DNA from 3 places in the Pradoshia sp. Z4_20 genome. Region 1 is predicted to be linked to each of the others. Evidence: riboswitches for the same ligand, from Rfam matches in the RefSeq annotation. Region 1 holds a riboswitch; each other region holds the start of a gene.
What was found. A riboswitch is a leader RNA that binds a small molecule or an ion and turns the genes downstream of it on or off. The one in region 1 is predicted to bind S-adenosylmethionine.
Positions count from the first base shown of each region.

Region 2: another riboswitch for S-adenosylmethionine. It lies ahead of AC4BHP_RS10680 (methionine ABC transporter ATP-binding protein); the one in region 1 lies ahead of metK (methionine adenosyltransferase).
Region 3: another riboswitch for S-adenosylmethionine. It lies ahead of AC4BHP_RS11950 (O-acetylhomoserine aminocarboxypropyltransferase/cysteine synthase family protein); the one in region 1 lies ahead of metK (methionine adenosyltransferase).

Region 1 covers NZ_JBZAJD010000009.1:22,439-30,430, forward strand. The annotation lists gene AC4BHP_RS16300 (ABC transporter permease) at 1-510, opposite strand, end outside; gene AC4BHP_RS16305 (ABC transporter ATP-binding protein) at 500-1,267, opposite strand; gene AC4BHP_RS16310 (ABC transporter substrate-binding protein) at 1,288-2,262, opposite strand; gene AC4BHP_RS16315 (alpha/beta hydrolase family protein) at 2,408-3,238, shown strand; gene AC4BHP_RS16320 (DUF2584 domain-containing protein) at 3,257-3,499, shown strand; gene pckA (phosphoenolpyruvate carboxykinase (ATP)) at 3,636-5,225, opposite strand; SAM riboswitch class I at 5,604-5,732, shown strand; gene metK (methionine adenosyltransferase) at 5,866-7,065, shown strand; gene asnB (asparagine synthase (glutamine-hydrolyzing)) at 7,263-7,992, shown strand, end outside.
Region 2 covers NZ_JBZAJD010000003.1:113,413-121,404, forward strand. The annotation lists gene AC4BHP_RS10665 (iron-containing alcohol dehydrogenase family protein) at 1-979, opposite strand, end outside; gene AC4BHP_RS10670 (MetQ/NlpA family ABC transporter substrate-binding protein) at 1,184-2,008, opposite strand; gene AC4BHP_RS10675 (methionine ABC transporter permease) at 2,029-2,700, opposite strand; gene AC4BHP_RS10680 (methionine ABC transporter ATP-binding protein) at 2,690-3,703, opposite strand; SAM riboswitch class I at 3,785-3,891, opposite strand; gene AC4BHP_RS10685 (pyridoxal phosphate-dependent aminotransferase) at 4,387-5,553, shown strand; gene AC4BHP_RS10690 (WapI family immunity protein) at 5,900-6,331, opposite strand; gene AC4BHP_RS10695 (hypothetical protein) at 7,136-7,456, opposite strand; gene hpaB (4-hydroxyphenylacetate 3-monooxygenase, oxygenase component) at 7,732-7,992, opposite strand, start outside.
Region 3 covers NZ_JBZAJD010000004.1:105,140-113,131, forward strand. The annotation lists gene AC4BHP_RS11940 (methionine ABC transporter permease) at 1-605, opposite strand, end outside; gene AC4BHP_RS11945 (methionine ABC transporter ATP-binding protein) at 602-1,633, opposite strand; SAM riboswitch class I at 1,747-1,858, opposite strand; gene AC4BHP_RS11950 (O-acetylhomoserine aminocarboxypropyltransferase/cysteine synthase family protein) at 1,953-3,272, opposite strand; SAM riboswitch class I at 3,359-3,463, opposite strand; gene AC4BHP_RS11955 (thioredoxin family protein) at 3,741-4,022, opposite strand; gene AC4BHP_RS11960 (toprim domain-containing protein) at 3,997-4,392, opposite strand; gene gcvH (glycine cleavage system protein GcvH) at 4,563-4,946, opposite strand; gene AC4BHP_RS11970 (arsenate reductase family protein) at 5,019-5,372, opposite strand; gene AC4BHP_RS11975 (acyl-CoA dehydrogenase FadE) at 5,515-7,299, opposite strand; gene AC4BHP_RS11980 (acetyl-CoA C-acetyltransferase) at 7,366-7,992, opposite strand, start outside.

The sequences.
Region 1 (7,992 bases):
ATAATTGGGATCGATTTCCTTGAAGCTCGTGTAGACGACTATAGTCGTAACGATAACTGAGATAATGATTCCATTGGTGATAATGGATATTAATCCAGGGCCCATCGCCACAATAATAATGGGTCCAAGGGCTACCTTAGGCATAGCATTGAAGATGACTAAATAGGGATCCAGGACCTTTGAAAGCATTGGAGACCACCACAAGGCAACAGCTAGCAGTGTCCCTAGTAGAGTGCCTAAAATAAAGCTGATGACTGTTTCGAACAAGGTAAGTCCGAGATGGCTGAGCAAACTGCCATCCTGTATTTTTTCAATCAGCATTTCAACGACATTGGAAGGTGAACTGAACAGGAGGGGATCTATCCAGTAAAAATGGCTGGCTATTTCCCAAAGAGCAAAAAATAAAACAAAGATAACACCCTGATACAGCCATACTTTATGCTGGTTGGTTTTTAATTGTTGGATATAGTTCTTGTGAAGGGTATTAATTTTAAGTTTATTATCCGTCAAGCTGCTCCATCTCCTTCCATATAAGCTGGAACACATCTGAAAAGGCTGGATGATTTCTTGCATTAAATGGGGATAGCCCTTTTAACTCGTTTGGAATATCAAATTCTTTGTGAATTTTTCCTGGTTTTGGAGAGAGGAGGAAGACACGATCACTCATGGCTACTGCTTCTCCTATATCGTGAGTAACTAAAATAGCCGTTTTTTTAAACGATTTTAATGTACTTGATACGATATCTTCAAGCTTTAGTTTGGTTTGTAAATCTAAAGCAGAAAAAGGTTCATCTAAGAGGAGCAGAGTAGGGTTAGTGGCCAAAGTTCTAACTAGGGCAACTCGTTGGCGCATTCCTCCTGATAGCTCCCTTGGAAATTTAGTCAATACATCCTTCAGGCCGATTTCTTCTAATAGTGATATGGTTTGTTCTTCGTGCTTTTGGTCGAGCTGCTTTAATAATTTTAATCCTATCAATATATTTTCTTTAATGGTCTTCCAGGGAAATAAATAATCCTGCTGCAGCATATATCCAATATCCTGGCGATGGATGAGGACATCCTTCCCGTATAGCTTAACACTTCCTTCGGTTGGCTTAAAAAGGCCAGATATAATGGATAGAAGGGTTGTTTTACCGCAGCCGCTTGGGCCAAGGAAGGAGATGAATTCTCCCTCCTCAATACTCATTGATATATTCTCTAAAGCAATTGATGTTTGCGATTTAGATAAATAGAGATGAGATACATTCTCTATCGACAATAAAGGCATAATCCCTGCCTCCTTAGCTCCTATTTTGAAACTTCTTCAGCGATTTCTGTATTTACGAGTGTTTTATGATCGATATAGGAATCGATTTCTCCTGCTTCTTTCATGATATCCTGCAGATTTAACCATTCTTCCTCATCAAGAATTGGATTTAAGGCAAAGGACTCCTGTGACTTGTAACGGTCAATGGCCATTTCAATAATCTCTACGTCTGTATCTTCAAAATATGGGAGAATAGCTTTTGCTACTTCAGCGGAATCTGTTTCTTCAACCCATTTTTGTGCTTTATAAATCGCTTTTGTAAAACGTTTAACGATATCTTCATTTTCCTTCATATAGCTTTCCTTTGCCATGAAGGTGGTGTATGGAACATGGCCGGATTCTTTTCCAAAGGAAGCGACAATATGTCCTTTTCCTTCTTTTTCAAAAACACTTGCCTGAGGTTCGAATAGCTGTACATAATCACCTGTTCCTGATGCAAAGGCATTGGCGACATTGGCAAAATCAATATTTTGAATTAATTTCAAATCCTTTTGAGGATCAATGCTGTGTTTTTTCAGTACAAACTCTCCAACCATTTGTGGCATACCGCCTTTCCTCTGTCCGAGAAATGTACTGCCCTTTAGCATGTTCCAGTTAAATTCCTCTATTTTTTCTCTGGATACAAGAAAAGTTCCATCTGTTTGAGTTAATTGGGCAAAATTAATAACAGGATCTCTTGAATTTTGTCCATGAACATAAATAGAAGTTTCTGAGCCAACAAGCACGATATCAGCTCCGCCTGATAGTAGAGCAGTCATTGTCTTATCACCGCCCCATGCAGTCTGCAGGTCTACATCAAGCCCTTCGTCCTTAAAAAATCCTTTGGCCAGGGCGACATATTCAGGTGCATAAAAAATAGAGCGTGTGACTTCTGCTACTTTGACTTTTGTCAATTCTTCAGTCGACTTATTTTCTTTACAGGCCGATAAACTAAAGATGAGCAGAATGGACAGCATACAGAAGAAGCTGGTTTTAAGATAATATTTCAAGGGAATTTCCTCCTTAGTAGGCAGTATGTATGCCAAAGTGTAGTTAATCGTATTGTATGTGTGGTATATATTTGTGTGAATGCCTATAGAACTTTGTAAAGGAGCCCGGATTATGGATGAAGTAAAATCATCGCTAGGTAGTATCGTAGATAGAAGTCGATATCCATCGCCACATCCGGATATAAATCTATATATTGTCACGTATTTATCGAATGGGTTAAGGGTTAAGGGGCTATTAGCTGAGCCAAAAAAAAATGATGAAATAATGGACGGATTTTTATATTTACGCGGAGGCATTAAAAATGTTGGGAAGGTCCGTCCAGGGCGTATCATTCAATTCGCAAGTCAGGGGTTTGTTGTTTTTGCCCCCTTTTATCGTGGCAACCAGGGTGGAGAAGGAGAGGAAGATTTTGCAGGAGAAGATCGTTGGGATGCTATTGCAGGTTTTGAACTTTTAAAGCAACATCCCAAGGTTAATCCAAAAAAGGTCCATATTTTTGGATTTTCTCGAGGCGGGATTATGGCCTTGTGGACAGCTATATACTGCCAGGACGCTGCTTCACTTGTCACGTGGGGGGGAGTTTCCGATATGGTTCTGACCTACATAGAGAGAATTGATTTAAGAAGAATGCTGAAAAGGGTCATTGGAGGTACGCCAAACAAGGTGCCGGATGAATATAAAGCCCGTACACCCTTGTATGAAATTGAAAAAATACCATGTAATGTTCTAATTATTCATGGCGAGAAGGATAAGAACGTTTCGGTTGAACATGCCAATCTATTAAGAAACAGACTGCAGGATCTCGGCAAGAGCGTCGATGTGTGGTACCTTAAGGACTATACACATTATCTACCTCCTAGAATAAATCGGCAAATCGTCACGGATTTAACGAAATGGATGAAAGAAGCCGCTTCAAATGATACCATTGAAATAAATAAATGAAGCAGGGGAGTGAGAGAATTGGGTATGCCAATGGAATTGAATACTCTTATAGTGACAAAGGCTAATGAAAAAAGGGTTGAGGAAAATCTATTCGTCCTAAAAAAAGAAGGATACCGCCTATATCCAATTGAAATTCCGATTGATATCCGAAAAACTCTGGATGGAGAATCGAGAGGAACGGCACGGATAAAAAAAGTGGAATGGGAAAATAACTGCACAACCATTACATATGAGTTGATTTCTTTAAATTCCAGTAACTAAATTGAATAGAAACTAAAGAAAACAAACCTTCATCCAGAATTACATTGGGCGGTGGGTTTGTTTTTAAATTTAGACAAATAAAATAGTGCCTCAGGAAAGCCATTTCTTTTTGGCTTCCTAAGACACCGCTAGTTCTTTAAAAGGTAATTGGTCCACCTTTAGATTCAATTTCAGAACTGATATTTTTAAATTCCTTGAAATTTTCTCTGAATTTATGTGCAAGCTCATTCGCCTTTTCATAATAGGCTTCTGGATCTTTCCACGTTTTCTGCGGCTGTAAAACTTCATCAGGTACTCCAGGTACGTGTAAAGGAATCGCTAAGCCAAATATTCTGTCTTGTACCGTTTCGATATTGGCTAGTTCTCCTTCCAATGCAGCTTGAATCATCAATCGTGTATAAGAAAGCTTCATGCGGCTACCTGTCCCATACTCTCCTCCAGTCCAACCGGTATTAACCAGATATACCTGAACTTGATGTTCCTCAATATTTTTGCCAAGCATCTCAGCATATTTAGTTGGATGCAATGGTAAGAATGGTGAACCGAAGCAGGTAGAAAACGTAGCCTGTGGTGAAGTGATTCCGAGTTCAGTCCCTGCCAATTTACTCGTATAACCGCTTAGAAAATGATACATTGCCTGTTCTTTGGTTAACTTGCTGATTGGAGGCAGAACACCAAAAGCATCAGCAGTTAAAAAGATGATTGTATTGGGATGGCCCGCTATACTAGGTGTGACGATGTTCTGCATGGCTTCGATAGGGTAAGCTGCCCGGGTATTTTCAGTTAACATTCCATTATCATAGTCAGCAATTCTCGTATCTTCATCTACAACCACATTCTCTAGTACAGAACCAAAGCGTATGGCATTAAAAATTTGAGGCTCTTTTTCCTGTGTGAGATTGATGCATTTTGCGTAACAGCCGCCTTCAATATTAAATACACCATCAGGAGACCAGCCATGTTCGTCATCACCTATAAGGCGGCGATTTGGATCGGCTGATAAAGTAGTCTTTCCAGTGCCGGATAGGCCAAAGAAAAGAGCTACATCTCCCTCGAAACCTACATTTGCTGAACAATGCATAGAGAACACATTTTTCTCAGGCAACAGGTAATTCATGATTGAGAAAATGGATTTTTTCATTTCACCTGCATACTCGGTGCCTCCAATTAAGACGACTTTTTTCTCAAAAGAAATGATGATAAACGTCTCAGATTGTGTACCGTCCACGAGAGGGTTTGCTTTAAAACCTGGTGCTGAGATAATAGTAAACTCAGGAGAATGATTTTCAAGCTCTTCTTTAGTGGGGCGGATAAACAGCTGATGTACAAATAAATTGTGCCAGGCATATTCATTGATTACTTGTATAGGAAGGCGGTAGTCTGTTGCAGCCCCAGCAAACCCATTAAATACAAATAATTCATCTCGTTTTTCGAGGTAATCGATAACTTTATCATATAATTTAGAGAATGCGTCTTCAGATATTGCTTGATTGACGCTTCCCCAGGCTATTTTATCTTTAGTGGCAGCTTCCTCTACAATATATTTATCCTTTGGAGATCTGCCGGTATATTTACCTGTTTCGGCTTTAATCGCTCCAGTAGATGTGAGGATGCCCTCTTTTCTGGTTAATACTTTTTCAACTAATTGTGGCACTGAAAGCTGAATGTGAATATTATCATGAGTAAGTAATTGTTTCAATTCATTGGAAACTCCTACACTGTTCATAAGGTATCATCCTTTTCCAGAATTTTGGTAAGCATATTATATGGAAAATAGTATAACACATTTAATCGATTTATCCATACTAATTGTGTTAATTTTCAAAAATATGGTTTAATATAGTATATAAGAATAATTATTATTGTTTTCATTGGTGAAAGAATAGGGATATTAGTCAATATTGATGGATAAATAATAAAGTATATTTATTTGAATATTCGTAAATTAATTATATCAATATCATAATTGAAATGCGAATTTTAAGTTCTGACTGTACTTCTTTTAGAAAAAGGATGAAGCTAAAGTTTTATCTTAACAATATATTCCTGTTTATTTATTGACAGAAAATGATGGATAAGATAATATATACATTTGATATGGATACTCTTATCAAGACTCGGTGGAGAGACGAGCTCTATGAAGCCGGGGCAACCTGCAGTTTGATTCCTTATAATGGAAATCACGCAAAGGTGCTAACTTGATGCAAGGTTATAATGCCTTGAACGATGAGAGTGAAAGGCAGATTTCTGAGACTCAGACCTTTCCTCTTTTCTTTATAAAGGGGAAAGGTCTTTTTTCGTATAATCAGGAGATAATTAAAGATAATGAGTAGCCATAAACAGGGAAACTGAAGGAGGAAATATACATGTCTAATAAGAGACATTTGTTTACATCAGAATCTGTAACAGAAGGTCATCCGGATAAAATTTGCGATCAGGTTTCTGATGCCATTTTGGATGAAATATTAGCAAAGGATCCAAATGCAAGGGTAGCCTGCGAAACATCTGTTACCACTGGATTAGTTTTAGTAGCGGGAGAAATCACTACTTCTACGTATGTGGATATTCCAAAAATTGTACGTGACACAATCAAAGGGATTGGTTATACACGTGCAAAATATGGTTTCGATGCAGAAACATGCGCTGTCTTAACCTCTATTGATGAACAATCTGCAGATATCGCCCAAGGTGTAGACCAAGCTTTGGAATCAAGAGAAGGCACGATGTCAGATGAAGAGATTGAAGCAATTGGGGCGGGAGATCAGGGTCTAATGTTCGGTTTTGCCTGCAACGAAACAGAAGAATTAATGCCTCTTCCTATTTCTCTTGCTCACCAATTATCTAGAAAGCTGGCTGAGGTTCGTAAACAAGAAGTTCTTCCATACTTGCGCCCTGATGGAAAAACACAAGTCACAGTGGAATATGATGAAAATAAAAATCCGGTAAGAATTGATACCATCGTAATCTCTACTCAGCATGACGCGGAAACAACACTGGATCAAATTAAGAAAGACTTAAAAGAACAAGTAATTAAACCGGTTGTTCCTGCTCACCTTATTGATGAACAAACTAAATATTTTATTAACCCAACGGGCCGTTTTGTTATTGGAGGTCCACAAGGGGATGCAGGCTTGACTGGCCGTAAAATCATTGTTGACACGTATGGTGGATACGCACGTCACGGTGGTGGAGCATTCTCTGGTAAAGATGCTACAAAAGTAGACCGTTCTGCTGCCTATGCAGCCAGATATGTAGCTAAAAATATTGTAGCAGCAGGTCTTGCAGATAAAGCAGAAGTTCAGCTGGCTTACGCGATTGGTGTAGCTCAGCCAGTATCTATATCCATTGATACGTTCGGTACAGGTAAAATTGAAGAGGAAAAATTAATTGAATTAGTACGTGCTAACTTTGATCTGCGCCCTGCAGGAATCATAAAAATGCTTGATTTAAGACGTCCGATTTATAAACAAACAGCAGCTTACGGACATTTTGGACGTAATGATTTAGATCTTCCTTGGGAGAAAACTGATAAAGTAGAAGTACTGCGTACGGAAGCTAACATCTAAGATAAACAGCATAAACATTTCAAGAAAGAGGGATAAACCCTCTTTCTTTTTTTGTCTAAATATGGTAATATTAGGAAACTATGAAATCGGGTATAATGGATCGTATTTTGTCGGGACCCTAGCTCATATCTAAAATCTAATTCTTTGATATTTTTAAATGAAAAACAGTCGAAAGTAAAGGTAGTGAGTGAATAATAATGTGTGGATTTGTAGGATGTATGCATGATCACCAACAAGCGAATCAGGATTCAGAACTAATTAAAAGTATGAATGACTTGATTACGCATAGAGGGCCGGATGACGAGGGGTATTATATAGATGAACATATCCAGCTTGGTTTCAGAAGACTAAGCATCATTGATATTGAATGTGGACATCAGCCCTTAACGTATGAAAATGAACGCTATTGGATTGTTTTTAACGGAGAAATATACAACTACTTGGAATTGAAAGTAGTGCTGGAAAAGGAAGGCATGGCGTTTTCTACAAATTCAGATACTGAAGTAATCCTGGCGGCATTTGTTCAATATGGGGAAAAGGCAGTTGAAATGCTTCGTGGGATGTTTGGGTTCGTGATTTGGGATAAACAGGAGAAATCTGTTTTTGGTGCCCGTGATCCATTTGGGATTAAACCATTTTTTTATAAGGAAGATGGGGATAAGACCTATTTTGCTTCTGAAAAGAAAAGTATTATACACGCTATAGAAAAACAAGAATTGGATCATGTGTCTCTGCAGCATTATCTTACCTTTCAATTTACTCCAGAACCAGCAACGATGACAAAGTATGTGAAAAAATTATTGCCTGGACATTGCTTTACAAAGAAAATTGGAGAACCTATGGAAATCCGCCAATATTGGAAAGCAGAATTTAAACCTATTCTGCGCAGTGAACCAGATTGGATTAAAGAAATTCAAGATGTGATGT
Region 2 (7,992 bases), on a different contig from region 1:
CAGCAACCTCAGCAATCAGCGCTTCCGTTATATCTTCCACACCTAAATCTGTTAAGGATAATGGAAGGCCCAACTCCTCATAAAACAGTCGAAGCTCTTCAATTTCTGTCCATTTGTCTTCCAGCACTAGCTGAACTAAAATGCCATATGCCACCTTATCACCATGCAAGGCGTGATGAGTTTCTTCAAGTACCGTTAAACCATTGTGAATCGAATGAGCGCCAGCAATTCGACCGTAATAATCACCATAGCCCCCAACCATGCCACCAAACATAATAATCGTTTCCACTACTTTGACGAAATCATCATTTACTTCCCCAGCCTTTGCAGCTTCAACAGCTCCACGGGCGAATTTTAGCAATAAATCCTTACATTCTCTTGCAGCAAAATGAGCAATTTGCAGTGGAACAGTCTTATTATCAATTACAGCCATCTGTACATCCGCTTCGTACCATTTCGCAAGAGTATCTCCAATACCGGCAATTAACATTTCTATTGGAGCATCAACTAAAATTTGCGGCTCCACTAGCACCAGACTGGTACAAACCGGATATATATCATAACGAATGAAAGCTCCGGAATCATCATATATAACGCTTAAAGGCGTCCATGGCGAACAATTAGATGCCAATGTCGGAATGAGAATGGACTGCCTTTCAGTCGCATCGCAAACCGCCTTAACAAGATCGAGTATCTTTCCGCCTCCGACACCTATTACCGCATCCAATGAATGATGCTTGACCAGCTTAGTAACCGCCTCGATTTCGGCAAATGAGCACTCGCCTCCGTACGTATATTCTTCCAATTCTACCTCTGCCATTTGCGGCCAATACGGCTTTACTGCCTCCCAGGACTTTTTGCCACGAACCACAAGAACTCTGTAGAGATTGCGTTCCAGCAGCTTAGCTTCCAATAAATCTAAAGCGTTATCTTTCAAAATATATTCACTTGGAGCACCATGAACTGAAAAAACAGTCATTTTCATCACTCATTTCTATTTGCTGTTAAAAACATTAATAAAGTGGGAAGTGTTATCTTTATATATTCTGTATGTCTAACCTTACACCCGCCATGCTCCTTCTATGGTTTTGTATTGTTTACGAATTAGTTGTTTAATCTAAGGGATATACAGCCTTAGTATTTATACATAAAACAAAGAGAGAACTGAGGACATTTTTTCTTATTATTTCATCCATTCAGGCTTGCCGAAGCCGACAAATTCTTCATCGATTATTTTTTCGAATTCATCAGATTCTACCACTGATAAAATATCCTTAGCTAGCTGTGAATCATCATTATTAGCCTTTACAGCCACTAAATTTCGATATGGATCAAGCATATTCTCAAGCGCTAATGCACTTAATAAGTCCATATCTGCAGCTAATGCGAAGTTTCCTGGTACTGCTGATAAATCTGCACTGTCAATAGATCGAGGTAGCTGTCCTGACTCTAGCGGCTGGAATTTTAAGTTTTTCTTGTTTTCGATTATGTCCTTTTCAGAAACTTTAAGGGGTTCTGCATTTTCATCTACTACAATTAATCCTTCATCTTGAAGTGTATTGAATGCGCGAGCTGCATTTACCGGATCATTCGGAATTGTAATCGTCGCTCCGTCCTTCACTTCATCCAAAGATTTATACGTGTTTGAATAAATACCCATCGGCGCAGTCGGTACTTTAATTAACCCTGTCAAATCCATGCTGTTCTCTTTTTCAAAGTTTTCCAAGTAAATAGTATGCTGAAAAAGGTTCGCATCAATATCTCCACCATCTAACGCTTTATTCGGTTGAATATAATCACTGAACTCCACCACTTCTACTTTGTATCCCAATTCTTCCAAGCCTGGCTTGATTGCTTTCGTTGCCATATCACTATAAGGACCAGAAGTAGCTCCAATTTTAATATCCTTTGACTCTGAGCTTGCATCCTCAATGCTTTCATTGCCGCTGCAAGCTGCCAATGTACCTACCACTAAGAATAAAATAAATGCTGTTAACCCCTTTTTCATGAAATAATTCCCCTTTTCTATTATCTTTTATCTATAACTTTTGCGATGAAATCACCGGCAAGTTGGATAACCTGAACCAATACGATTAAAATAATAACAGTTGCAATCATAATGGTATTATCATAGCGATAATACCCATAGCGAATCGCTAAATCACCAATACCGCCACCACCGACCGTTCCTGCCATAGCAGAAAACCCAATCAAGCTAATTAATGTAAGTGTAATACCCGAAATGATACCTGATCTCGCTTCGAGCAATAGTACTTCCTTAATAATCATCCACGGTGTCGCACCAGCTGCTATCGCGGCTTCAATAACACCTTTATCAATTTCTCGTAAAGACGTTTCAACGATTCTCGCAAAAAACGGAATAGCTGCGACTGACAGCGATACGCTAGCAGCTGTTGGTCCAATCGTTGTCTTTACAACAAATTCGGTCAATGGCATAAGAGCAACCAATAAAATAATAAATGGTATTGATCGGACCAAATTGACGACAAATCCTAATATCCTCTGAACCGTTTTGTTTTCCCAAAATAAACCCTTTTCTGTCACATATAATAGAATTCCAACTGGTAAACCAATCACGATTGCGACAGCTAAAGAAATGGAAATCATGTAAATCGTCTGCAAAAATGCTGTGTTAATTTCAGGAATAAGCTCTATAAAGTGGTTGAAATCAAAGCCCATGTTGGAACACCTCCACTTCTGCCTCTCGACTTTCTATATAAGATATCGCTTTATTAATCTCTTCCTTCTGTCCGCGAAGCTCCATGATAAAAATACCTAAAGGCAATTCCTGAATATATTCAATTGAGCCATGAAGAAAATTGCCTTTTACATTAAATTGCTGAAGCGTATCCGATATGACTCCCTCACCGGCAACCGTTCCCCTAAACGTCACCTTGACAATCGGACCCTTGCAACTTTGGTAAATAGCGTCAGGTATATCGAACGAAACAACACTGTTAATGAATTCCTTCGTAAGATCGGCATGGGGTTTAGCAAAAATATCATACACCGAGCCTTCCTCAATGACCTTGCCATCCTGCATAATCGCCATTCGATTACAAATTTCCTTTACTACATTCATCTCATGTGTAATCAACACAATCGTAATATTGAGCTCCTTATTGATTTTTTTCAACAAATTCAATATTGATTTCGTTGTCGTCGGATCTAGTGCTGAAGTCGCCTCATCACAAAGGAGTACTGTCGGGTTATTCGCCAACGCCCTTGCAATCGCTACACGCTGCTTCTGTCCCCCACTTAGCTGCGAAGGATACACTTCACGCTTTTCAGCTAATCCGACCATTTTCAACAGTTCTTCTACTCGGTCTTGTATTTGAGTCTGCGGCACTTTTGCTGCCTTTAAAGAAAAAGCTATATTTTCAAAAACTGTTTTCTGGCTAATAAGATAAAAGTGCTGAAAAATCATCCCGATTTTTAAGCGTGCATGACGCAATTGCTTGCTTCTCAACTTAGCCAGATCAATTCCATCAACTGTGATATTTCCCGATGTTGGACGCTCCAACAAATTAATACAGCGTAGCAGCGAGCTTTTACCTGCTCCTGAGTACCCGACAATCCCGAATATCTCGCCTTTTTTAATTGTTAAGGAAACGTTGTCAACTCCATTTACTATACCGCTTTTAGTTTTGTAAATCTTATTAACATTCTGAATTTTTATCATATGCCAACCTCTATCTCTACACATTTTTTGAAACAAAAATGCCCCTCTCATCTGAAAGGGGCATCGAAATACATCTATCTCGACTTATCTTTCAGAATGTAATACATTCTGCAGGAATTGGCACCTTCCCTATTAAGGGGGTTGCCGGACGTCATAGGGCCTAGTCCCTCGGTCGCTCTCGATAAGCTATAGCTTTATTTGATTTGTTTATGATATTACAGACTTCAGAATAGTCTGTCAACAAAAACCTTTTTGACGTAAACTGTTGAACCGCTTTCATCATTGCAATTTCAATAAAATATTCCAATCCACATACATCGGATTAAAAAACTCCCCATTCTTCTTCGTAGGGCTGAACTGACGATAATGTAAAACTCTACATTTTCGCAAGCCGACTGAATAACACTTTCATCGCTCACTATTTTCATCTGCCAAACAAGCTCATTTAATGTATAGTCTCCACATTTCACATTTTCCGAAAAACAATCATTTCTGAAAAAGCTACCACACCCACTTCATCAAACGTTCCCCTATAATCTATGACTCAGCAAATCTAATAACCATTTACTACCGCTATATTCAAATTCTTTCAGCTCACTATAGACATTTCTAAATAAAGGTTATAGAATTTTATCTATTATTTAAATATTCAAAACTATATTCTCTTCGTAAAGGTGAATTATATGACATATTCAGAACGCTTAAAAAAACTGCCAGTCCAATTTTTTGCAACACTTGTCCTAAAAGTTAACAGCGCTATAGCTGAAGGCAGAGACATTATTAATCTCGGACAAGGAAATCCTGATCAACCTACTCCTGCGCATATCGTCAAAGCCCTGCAAGTGGCGGCTGAAGATGCACAAACTCATAAATATTCTCCATTTCGGGGTTTGGAAGAGTTGAAAGAAGCGGCAGCACAATTTTATCACAAGCAATATGGCGTCGAGGTTGACCCTAAAACTGAAGTTGCCATCCTTTTTGGAACGAAGGCCGGACTAGTTGAGCTACCAATGTGCTTGCTCAACGATGGAGAGCTAATGCTCTTGCCAGACCCAGGCTATCCCGACTATTTATCTGGAGCTGTATTAGCAAACGTAAACTATGAAACTTTTCCACTAACAAAAGATAATCAATTTTTGCCGGATTATGAAAGCATCCCTTTAGAACAAAGGACCCATGCAAAGCTAATGTATTTAAACTACCCAAATAATCCTACCGGAGCTACCGCAGATCATGCTTTTTTTGAAAAAACAGTATCATTTGCAAAAGAAAATAACATTACCGTACTTCATGATTTTGCCTATGGAGCTATTGGCTTTGATGGACAAAAACCTATCAGTTTTCTTGAAACGGAGGGTGCAAAAGAAGTCGGCATTGAAATGTACACACTCTCGAAAACTTACAATATGGCAGGCTGGCGTGTTGGCTTTGCTATCGGAAACCCAGCTATCATCGAAGCACTCAATCTCATTCAAGATCATCTTTACGTCAGCCTCTTCCCTGCTGTACAAAAAGCGGCAATCGCAGCCTTGACAGGGGAGCAATCCTGCGTAGAAGAGCTTATCGAACGCTATGAACGACGACGAAATTCCCTCATTGGCGCTTGCAATAAAATCGGCTGGAAAGTCGAAGCCCCAACTGGTTCATTCTTTGCTTGGCTTCCTGTCCCTGCCGGTTTTAAGAGCGAGAGCTTTGCTGATTATTTGCTTGAAAAAGCAGATGTAGCCGTTGCAGCAGGAAAAGGCTTTGGTGAATACGGAGAAGGCTACATTCGTGTCGGCTTATTAGTAGACGAAGACCGGCTAATAGAAGCTATTGAACGTATTGGAAAGCTAGGAATATTCACTTAAACAACTGCGGTATTGAACTGCTCCCTGTCTAGTAAACAATGAATATAATAAAAGCAGAACCCTGAATTCTAAGGGGTTCTGCCGCTCAATCTCTATTGATAACGTTGTTACAGATGCTATTAACGCCTCTTTTAAAATTCGTTTTTTTAATAATACTATTCTATTTTACTGTGCCCCAAAATCAATCGCCCCATGTGATCAATACAGCGTTCTTTTTTTTTGAGCACAGAAAAACTCCCCATTAGGTAAGCCAGATTTTTCAAACTGTCTTACCTAATGGGGAGCATAAAAAAAGACCGTCAACTGACAGCCTTGATTTTCTGCTATTGACCTGTTAATACAATAGCTACGGTTTACTTATAACTGGATATAGAGAGATTATATTCTCTAATTCTTTAATCAAATCATCTAAATATGATTGATTTGATACAAATTCAAAGGATACTACAGCACCACTTCCTGTCGGATAACAAGTCTCTCCAGACCATTCTATATGCCCCAACTTATCCATTTCACATTCAAAATAAATAAAGCTATCTAAATTTTTCAATATAGCTTTACCCGATAAATCCTTATTCATTAACTTCAAATCATTTAAAAAATCCCTAATGTCATCAGTTCTTAAACTAGCAATAAAATCAACATAATATCCAGGGATTTCAACTTTCACGTTTGAAATAACCCAGTTTCCATCCCAATAATCAAAGCTATTCGGATATTCACGAGCTATGATATCTATTTCTACTTTAGCTTTTTCTCCCAATAGATGGAATTTCATTTTACCACCTCATATTTTATAACTTATTAGCTTTGGTCATCTTGTACTAATCTGTTCCTTTAACCGAATAGCAAAAAAGAGCTGATCAACCAGCCCTTGCCCTCGTTAGGGAATAAGACTATTTTTCTATAATTATATAATCTTTCGTTTTAGAATATGGAATACCATGTTTGTTAGCAAAATCAACTAATTCTTTGAAAACGTCGTTGGGATTGAAATTTACAATTCGGATGGTAAGTCCTTTTTTAACTTGCATAAAAGCACCTTTGGTATACCAATTGACTCGTTTAAATTTAATCTGTTTTATTTGATGGGGAAATATACTTGTTTTATATAAAGGCCATTTAAAAAACAATATTTGATACGTCAAATAGTCATTATTTATCACAAATTTATATCTGATACATAATAAAACAAGAATAACTAAAGAAAATATCATTTGGAAGTATAATAACCAATCGAAAAAGTCATTTATTGAAATTGTCAATATCATTAATAGCACTATATACCATAATGCTACTCTTTGAGTCTTTGCGAAATAAACCAACTATCTCTCCTCCCTACATGTTCACTTTAACATAAATATCCATACTCCATTGAAATATACTGCCCCTAGCTGCATAGCAAAAAAAGAGCTGATCAGTATTACACCCCAAAAGTCAGATTTCTAACTTATTGGGGTCACTACATCACAGCTCTGATATTGGAGCGGGTACTCCCGATAGTTTCAGTTTATTCTTTCACAAAGAGAGGTAGCATTAGCTAAGTGCTTCTTTTTCCTCAAAGTTTTACTTCAGCTGAGGATTAGCTCTCCCTTTTTCTTAAAAGTTGCAAAGTCCCTTTTTTCTGTTCTTTAAAGTCCTCTAATTGTCTAGGAACATTAGTTACTCCATGATATATTGCATAAAACTCTTCCCACGGTTTTCCATCCAAGCGATAATATTTTTCTAATATATCTATATAAGTAAACAAAGCCTGTTCCACCACAATTTCAGATAGCTCATACTCGCTTGGCAATTCCATATCCAATCTTTCGCATAACAATTTTTGTATTCTCTTTGCATACTTTATCTGTCCCATGGAAACATCTAGCTTCTCATATTCCTCTTTAATGCTCACTTTCATTTGGTTCCCTTCCGATAAAAAGTCGTTACAAATTATACTCTAATTATTAATTAAAAACAGATAATTTACAATACCTACTATAATATTAAGATAATAACTAATTTAGTTTCTAATCGATTTGCAAGTCATCCCACTAATTACTAAATGTTACAAAAATCAGCTATTTTCCACAAAATCATCAATTTTATTCCATGTATGGATTAATGTAGACTTGTTGATGTGCAAAAACACAAAAAATAAAGACAGCTATCATTATCCGATAACTGTCCTCCCTCTTAGTATTCAGTTAAAAATTGATCAATTAATTTAACATATTTTTCTTTTGGGTAACTCATATAGAGCCCTGAAGCCAATCTGACTGCGTCGCCAAAAAAGAATCGTTCATACAGGGATTGCCGCGATCCGAAAGCACTCATGGATATATCCCATGCCAACCGAAAAATCTTCACTTTTTCTTCTGCTCCAACGATAGCTCCCTGCAAATACAAATCAAGATCCGCACCGATTTCTGATGAAAAATCAGCTTCTGTTGGAAT
Region 3 (7,992 bases), on a different contig from region 1:
AATACTAAAATAGTAGCAACAATCGTGACATCTGTCTGTCCGCGGCTAAACCCTTCCAAATAGGCAAGGTTTCCAAGTCCGCCCGCACCAATCATACCTGCCATCGCTGTATAACCTACAAGCGCAATTGCCGTAACTGTGATACCAGAAACAAGTGCAGGCAGAGATTCAGGAATTAGCACCTTCCATATGATTGTAAAGGAAGTGGCCCCCATCGATCTTGCTGCTTCGATTACACCTTTATCAATTTCACGCAATCCAATCTCAACCATTCGCGCATAGAATGGAGCAGCACCTATAATTAAAGCTGGCAAAGCCGCATTGACACCGATAATACTTCCTACTAATGCCTTTGTGAAAGGAATTAACAACACGATTAGAATAATGAATGGAATGGAACGGAATATGTTAACGAAAGCACCTACAATTCCGTAAATCACTTTGTTTTCCCACATATTCCCCTTTGAGGTCAAGAATAATAGCAGACCCAATATAATTCCAAGGAAAAAAGTTGCGATTAATGAGACACCTGTCATATACAAGGTTTCCCATGTCTTTTCATAAATTCGTTCCCAAACTACATTTGGTAATAATGTTTCCATTATTCTGAAATCACCTCCACACCAATTTCCTGATTGTGGAGATAGTCAATCGCTTTCGCCACTTCAGCAGCATCACCGTCTACATGAATAAATAACGTTCCATAGGACCCGTGCTGAGTCTGCGAAATTTTACCCTGTAATATGTTTACATTGATTTTGTAAGAGCGGATAACCTCTGATAAAACAGGGGTTTCAGCTGATTCGCCAATAAAGGATAATTGTACAACTTTCCCCGTCGGATATTCAGCAAGCAAATGCTCAATCGTCTCTTTCGTTTCTTCTGGCTCAGTCACTTGCTGTACAAATCGTTTAGTAATCGGAGCATTTGGTTTTTTAAATACATCAAGTACTTTTCCGCTCTCGACCACTTTCCCCATCTCCATCACAGCAACGCGATGACAGATTTTACGAATAACATGCATTTCATGTGTAATTAATACGATTGTCAAGCCAAGTCTTTTATTTATATCAACGAGCAAATCCAAAATATCGTCTGTAGTCTGAGGATCAAGTGCTGATGTCGCCTCGTCACAAAGAAGAACCTGTGGATTGTTCGCTAATGCGCGCGCTATACCGACCCGCTGCTTCTGACCGCCGCTCAACTGAGATGGATAAGCATTTTCACGGCCATCTAATCCTACCAGACTTACAAGTTCCTTCACTCTTTCTTTACGTACCTTGCTTGGTACGCCCGCAATTTCTAAAGGAAACTCTATATTTTCGCTGACTGTCCTTGACCAGAGGAGATTAAAGTGTTGAAAAATCATACTTATTTCCATTCTGGCTTTTCTTAATTCAGCGCCTTTTATAGCAGCCATATCTTTGCCTGCCACCAAGACACTGCCTTCTGTTGGCTTCTCTAAACCGTTCAGCATTCTAATGAGGGTACTTTTTCCCGCACCGCTGTACCCAATAATTCCAAAGATCTCGCCTTTTTCAATAGATAATGAGACTTGATCCACTGCTTTGACAGCTGATGAACGTTTAAATGTTCCTGAGAAGGTCTTCGATACATCACGTAATGTAATCATGAAAAGTTCACCTGCTCTTTCTATCAACCTATAATTAAAGAATAACTTCAGTTAAACAAAAATGCCTTTCTGCGGAGGCAGAAAGGCATGATTTATTTATAACATGTTCCTTTCTCTCATCTCCCAGGATTTATTATCCTGTGTGAATTGGCACCTTTTCAATCATAAATGATTGCCGGTTGCCGGGCGTCAAAGGGCACTTCCCTCGGCCTCTCTTGATAAGAGTACTTAAACTATTCAATTAAATCTAACTGTCTGCTATCCTATCATGTTGAAGAAAGAACTGTCAACACCAAAGTCTGCATAGCATGTTCAATATTTATTTCACAACCACCTCAGTGGAAGCTATACCTGTTGCTTTTTCAATCGCAAGCTCCAATTCTTCAATTAGATCTTCTGCATGTTCAATTCCAACAGACAGTCTGATTAAATCCTCCTGTACACCTGATGCTTTTAATCCCTCTTCACTTAGTTGCTGATGAGTCGTGCTTGCCGGATGGATAATTAGGCTCTTTGCATCTCCCACATTGGCCACATGGGACCACAGTTCAACGGAATCAATCAGTTTTTTACCTGCCTCACGTCCACCCTTTATTCCAAAAACAACGACTGCTCCAGCACCTTTGGGTAAATATTTCTTCGTTTTTTCGTAATCAGGGTGATCTGAATCTCCTGGATACAAGACCCACGATACAGCCGGATGCTGTTTTAAATAGTCAACTATTAATCTCGTATTGGCTACATGCTCCTTCATCCTCACATGCAGAGTTTCCAATCCGAGAATAAATTGAAAGGCATTGTACGGGCTTAAGGAAGGACCTAAATCTCTCAACAGCTGAACTCTGGCCTTCACAATAAATGCTGCTGCACCAATTGCTTCACTGTAAATCAGATCATGATAGCTTGGATCGGGTTCAGTAAAGCCCGGAAATTTAGATGAATTCCAGTCAAACTTCCCTCCATCGACTATGACCCCGCCTAATGTGGTTCCATTTCCAAGCAGCCATTTCGTAGCTGAGTGTACGACGATATCCGCTCCAAACTCAATCGGACGGGATAAATAAGGAGTTGCAAATGTATTATCAATGATTAACGGAATTCCAGCTTCATGAGCAATTTCCGCCACCCGTTCAATATCAAGAACCTGCAGGCTTGGATTTCCAATCGTTTCTCCAAAAATAGCTTTGGTCTTTGATGTAATCGCTTCTCTAAAATTTTCAGTGTCACTTGGATCCACGAACCTTACGTTAATACCATACTTAGGGAGAGTATTGGCAAATAAATTGTAGGTTCCGCCGTATAGAGTGGACGCAGAGATAATTTCATCACCTGCTCCCGCAATATTTAGGATTGAGAGTGTTATAGCTGCAGCACCACTTGATACCGCTAAAGCTCCAATGCCACCTTCTAATTCTGCTATACGTTCTTCGAATACACTTGAAGTTGGATTATGGATTCTAGTATAAATATAGCCAGTTTCAGCTAATCCAAATAAATCCGCAGCATGATCTGTGTCTTTAAATAAATAAGCATTCGTCTGGTAAATCGGCACGCTTCTCGCTCCAGTTACCGAATCCTGCTGCAATCCTCCGTGTATACCTACTGTTTCAAACCGATACTTCTTTTCTTCATTTGCCATTCTACATCTCTCCATTTCATTTTAAATAGAGAAGTGAGTAAATGAAAAAAACCTCTTCACAAGAAGAGGCAGGCATTTTCCATCTCTCCTTATCTCCCGGATTTATATCCGCTGGAATTGGCACCGTGTATTATATAAATACCGGTTGCCGGGCTTCAACGGGCCAGTCCCTCCACCTCTCTTGATAAGAACCAAGTATTAAGTTGTTAAAACTATAGCATATGGAAAAATATGAGTCAACTGATTATTCAGAATTTTTAAATTAAATAACAAGGAGCTTCTTTTACTATAATAAATGCCTCCAGTTAGCCACTTAACAATCGTCTAATCGGTTGAGATTACAGGCTATTATAGAGAATTCTACAAATCAATTAAAACTTCTGACATAGACAGCGTAAAATAGAAACAGCACCTTTAAAAGATTCTAGTTAAATATTCATCGACATATTTCCTGAGAAATAACTGCTCTTACTCTGTAATTCTCTTTAATTGATCAACAAGATAGGGAACTGAGTGGAAGGCATAGATTTTCTCGATTAGCTGGTTATCCTTGATTAAAATGAGGCATGGTACACTTTGAATTTGATATTCTTCTGCAAGTTCCTTAGCATAGTTAAGATTGACTTTTTCCAAAGAGGCATTTGGGAGGACTTCCTTTGCAATATCAAGCATTTTACCTGCTAATTGACATGTTCCGCAAAGAGGAGTAAAAGTATAGATCGCTTTATTTATCGTGGTTTGATTGTTCATTTTTCATTACATCCTTCATTTGTTTTAAAAATTCGGCTTTTACATCTATATTGGCTGCCAAAAGAACCGTTGCTAAATGATATCTTGGCGCATTAGCAACTTCACGGTATGTACGATTAATATATATGTGAGATGCATTTGGCATTTCTCGTCTTAACTGTTTTCTCAGCTTTTCTCCGGATTCATCTGCATCAGCCAAAATATACACGTCTCTCTGTTCAAGTTCGTCTACTAATTCATCCATTTTCGATAGACTGATGGTTCCATTTGTACATCTTATATCGACAGATTCGTTAAGTACAGATTGTATTTTTTGACGGTCGGTAGAACCTTCCACAATAATTACTTTCTCACTTTGAGCATCCTGCATGATTGATCACCTTTTATTAGGAGAGTACGTTCTATGTGATTGGACAATTGCCTTCGTCTTTTTCATTATATGTATCTTACCCTAACATAGTGGAAAGTAACAATTGATCTAAAAACATAATAAAAAGGAAAGAAGCTGACGAATGACCCCAAACTTCTCCCCTCTATTGACTACTCTTCTTTAGTCGCTGTTTCGTATTGGCCAGCATCCATTAATTCATCATATTCGCTGATTTCGGATGGTTCAACAACTACCATCCATGCTTTTTCATATGGAGATTCATTAACATATTCTGGACTATCCGCTAATTCTTCATTTACTTCAACAACTGTCCCACTGATTGGCGCATACAATTCAGATACTGTCTTAACTGATTCTACACTGCCAAACGGTTCATTACGGGTCAATTGATCACCTATTTCCGGTAGTTCCACAAATACGATGTCTCCCAATTCTTTTTGAGCAAAATCAGTTATTCCAATTCGAATCTTACCATCCTCTTGTTTAACCCATTCATGCTCAGCTGTATAACGTAATCCCGCTGGAATGCTCATGATTTAATCCCCCCAAAATGTATGTATGGTTCCTATTTATCATGACATCAAACTGGTTATTTGACAATTGTTTCATGCCCAGATTTTCTGGTAATTTACCTCTTTGAATCCTACTGTTACTTTTTCTCCATCAAATGCGATTGGGCGCTTGATTAGCATCCCGTCTGATGCAAGCAAGGTAAGAATTTCATCTTCAGACATATCCTTCACTTTATCTTTTAACCCAAGTTCTCTGTATTTCATCCCACTTGTGTTAAAAAATTTCTGAAGAGACAATTCACTTTTTTGATAAATTATTTCTAGCTCTTCTTTCGATGGAGGATTTTGCGCTATATCAACTTCTTGATAGGATATTCCCTTTTCATCAAACCATTTCTTTGCTTTTCTGCATGTCCCGCATTTAGGATACCAGTATAATGTAATCATCGTTTTATCACCTCAATTGAAGCATACCACATTTTTTCATCTATCTTAAACGGATATACTTCTGCTCTAGAAAAGGTAACAGGTCTAACATAGCAGGAAAAGAAAAAGCCTGGTTTTCACCAGACCTCCATAGTATAAAGGATTAAACAGTGTAACGCTCAGCATCAACTAACTTTTCTGAAGCTTCACGTTTAAGTGCGATTACATTGATTGGTGTGAAACGTGTGAATTTACGTAAAGCTGATGTCATCATACGTAATGTATCACCAGTTTCTGTTGCCACTAATGTTTCTTTAGCATGCTTCTCGATTTCGCCAAATGCTTCCTGGCAGAAGATTTGAGTATAAAGAAGTTTTTGTTTGTTCTTTTCTAAGCCATCTTTTTTGATTGCTTTTTCTGTACGAAGAACAACTGATTCCATCGCATAAACGAAAGAAGCAATATCCGCAATATTAACAAGAATTTCTTGTTCTTTTTCCAGCTCAGTACCATATTTTTGCGCAGCCAATCCTGCAATCATAATACCAATCTTCTTAGCATTTTTCACAAGATGTTTTTCTTGATCAAGCGGCTCTGTACCTGGCTCTTCAGGCATAAGCATCATGAGTCCTTCAGACAGCTCCTGTGCTTTTTGTAATAACGGCAATTCACCTTTTAAAGCTTTTTTCAGGAATGTACCTGGTACAAGCAGACGGTTAATTTCGTTTGTTCCTTCAAATATACGGTTAATACGAGAATCACGGTACATTCTTTCAATTTCATACTCAGCCATAAATCCATAGCCTCCATGAAGCTGAACCGCTTCATCCACAACATAATCTAAAACCTCGGAAGCAAAGAACTTATTTAAGGAGCATTCGATTGCATATTCAGCAATTGATTTTGCTACTTCTTTCCCATCTTTTACTTCTTCATCACTTAGGCGGCTCATTCTTTCCTCGAATAAACCAACTGTCCTATAGACGGAACTTTCAGCTGCGTATATTTTGGAAGCCATTGTAGAGAGCTTTTCTTTTGTTAAATTAAATGAAGAGATTGGTGTTTTAAACTGTTGGCGTTGATTAGCATACGTAGCAGCTAATTCAAATCCTCGTTTGGAAGCACCAACAGCTCCTACTCCCAATTTATAACGACCGATATTCAAAATGTTAAAGGCAATTACATGACCTCTTCCTGCTTCTCCCAATAGGTTCTCAACAGGTACTTCTGCATCCTCAAGAATTAATGTTCTAGTTGAAGAGCTCTTAATCCCCATTTTCTTTTCTTCCGGTCCAGTAGACACACCTGGATACTCTCTTTCTACGATAAATGCAGAGAATTTGTCACCGTCGATTTTTGCATATACGACAAATACATCAGCAAAGCCTGCATTTGTAATCCATTGTTTTTCACCATTTAAGACATAGTGAGTTCCTGCTTCATTCAATTTTGCTGTTGTCTTTGCGCCAAGTGCATCAGAGCCTGAGCTTGGTTCTGTTAAGGCATAGGCTGCTAGCTTTTCCCCGGTAGCCAATAATGGAAGGTACTTTTGTTTTTGTTCTTCGTTACCAAACAAAACGATTGGCAAGGAACCAATACCAACATGTGCTCCATGAGAAATAGAGAAGCCTCCTGCACGGGATAGTCTTTCTGAAATAAGGGCGGAACTAACTTTATCCAAGCCTAATCCACCGTATTCCTCCGGTACATCTGCGCCCAATAGACCCAGTTCTCCAGCTTGTTTCAATAGTTTTACAGAACGGTCAAACTCATGATCCTCTAAATATTCCACCTGAGGCAATACTTCATTTACTAAATAATCCTCAGTCGTTTTTGCAATCATTTTATGCTCATCTGTATAGTCCTCAGGTGTAAACATATTCTCTGCTTCAATATCCTCAATTAAAAACGCTCCGCCTTTTAACACTTCTTCTGTTTGATTAGCCATTTTTCTTCCCCCTTATTTAGAGATGACTGGGCTCTCGTTGCCAATCATCTCATCGCTTATAACTTTTTATGCTAATAATTCAAATACTCCAGCCGCGCCCATTCCTCCGCCAATACACATCGTTACGACTCCAAATTGCTCATTTCGTCGTTTCATCTCGTGAAGGAGACTCAAGGTTAATTTAGCTCCAGTACACCCAAGTGGATGTCCTAATGCAATGGCACCGCCATTTACATTCACCCTCTCCTCATCCAATCCAAGTTGACGAATTACCTGAATGGATTGGGAAGCAAACGCTTCATTTAATTCGAACAATCCAATATCAGATAAACTTAAGCCTGCCAGTTTAAGAGCTTTAGGAATTGCTTCTACCGGACCGATTCCCATAAGTTCCGGTGGCACTCCTGCGACTGCAAAAGAACGAAATTTTAAAAGTGGCTTGAAGCCATCCGCCTCGGCTTTTTCCCGATCCATCAGTAATACCGCTGCTGCTCCATCACTGGTTTGTGAAGCATTCCCGGCTGTTACTGTTCCTGTGAGTGAAAATGCAGGCCTCAGTCTAGCAAGCACTTCCGTTGTTGTCCCTTCTCGTACTCCTTCATCTGTTGTAAATTGAACGGAGCGCTCTTTTAATTTATTGTCTGATCCTACTTGACGAAAAGTGACATCAACAGGAACGATTTCATCTTCAAA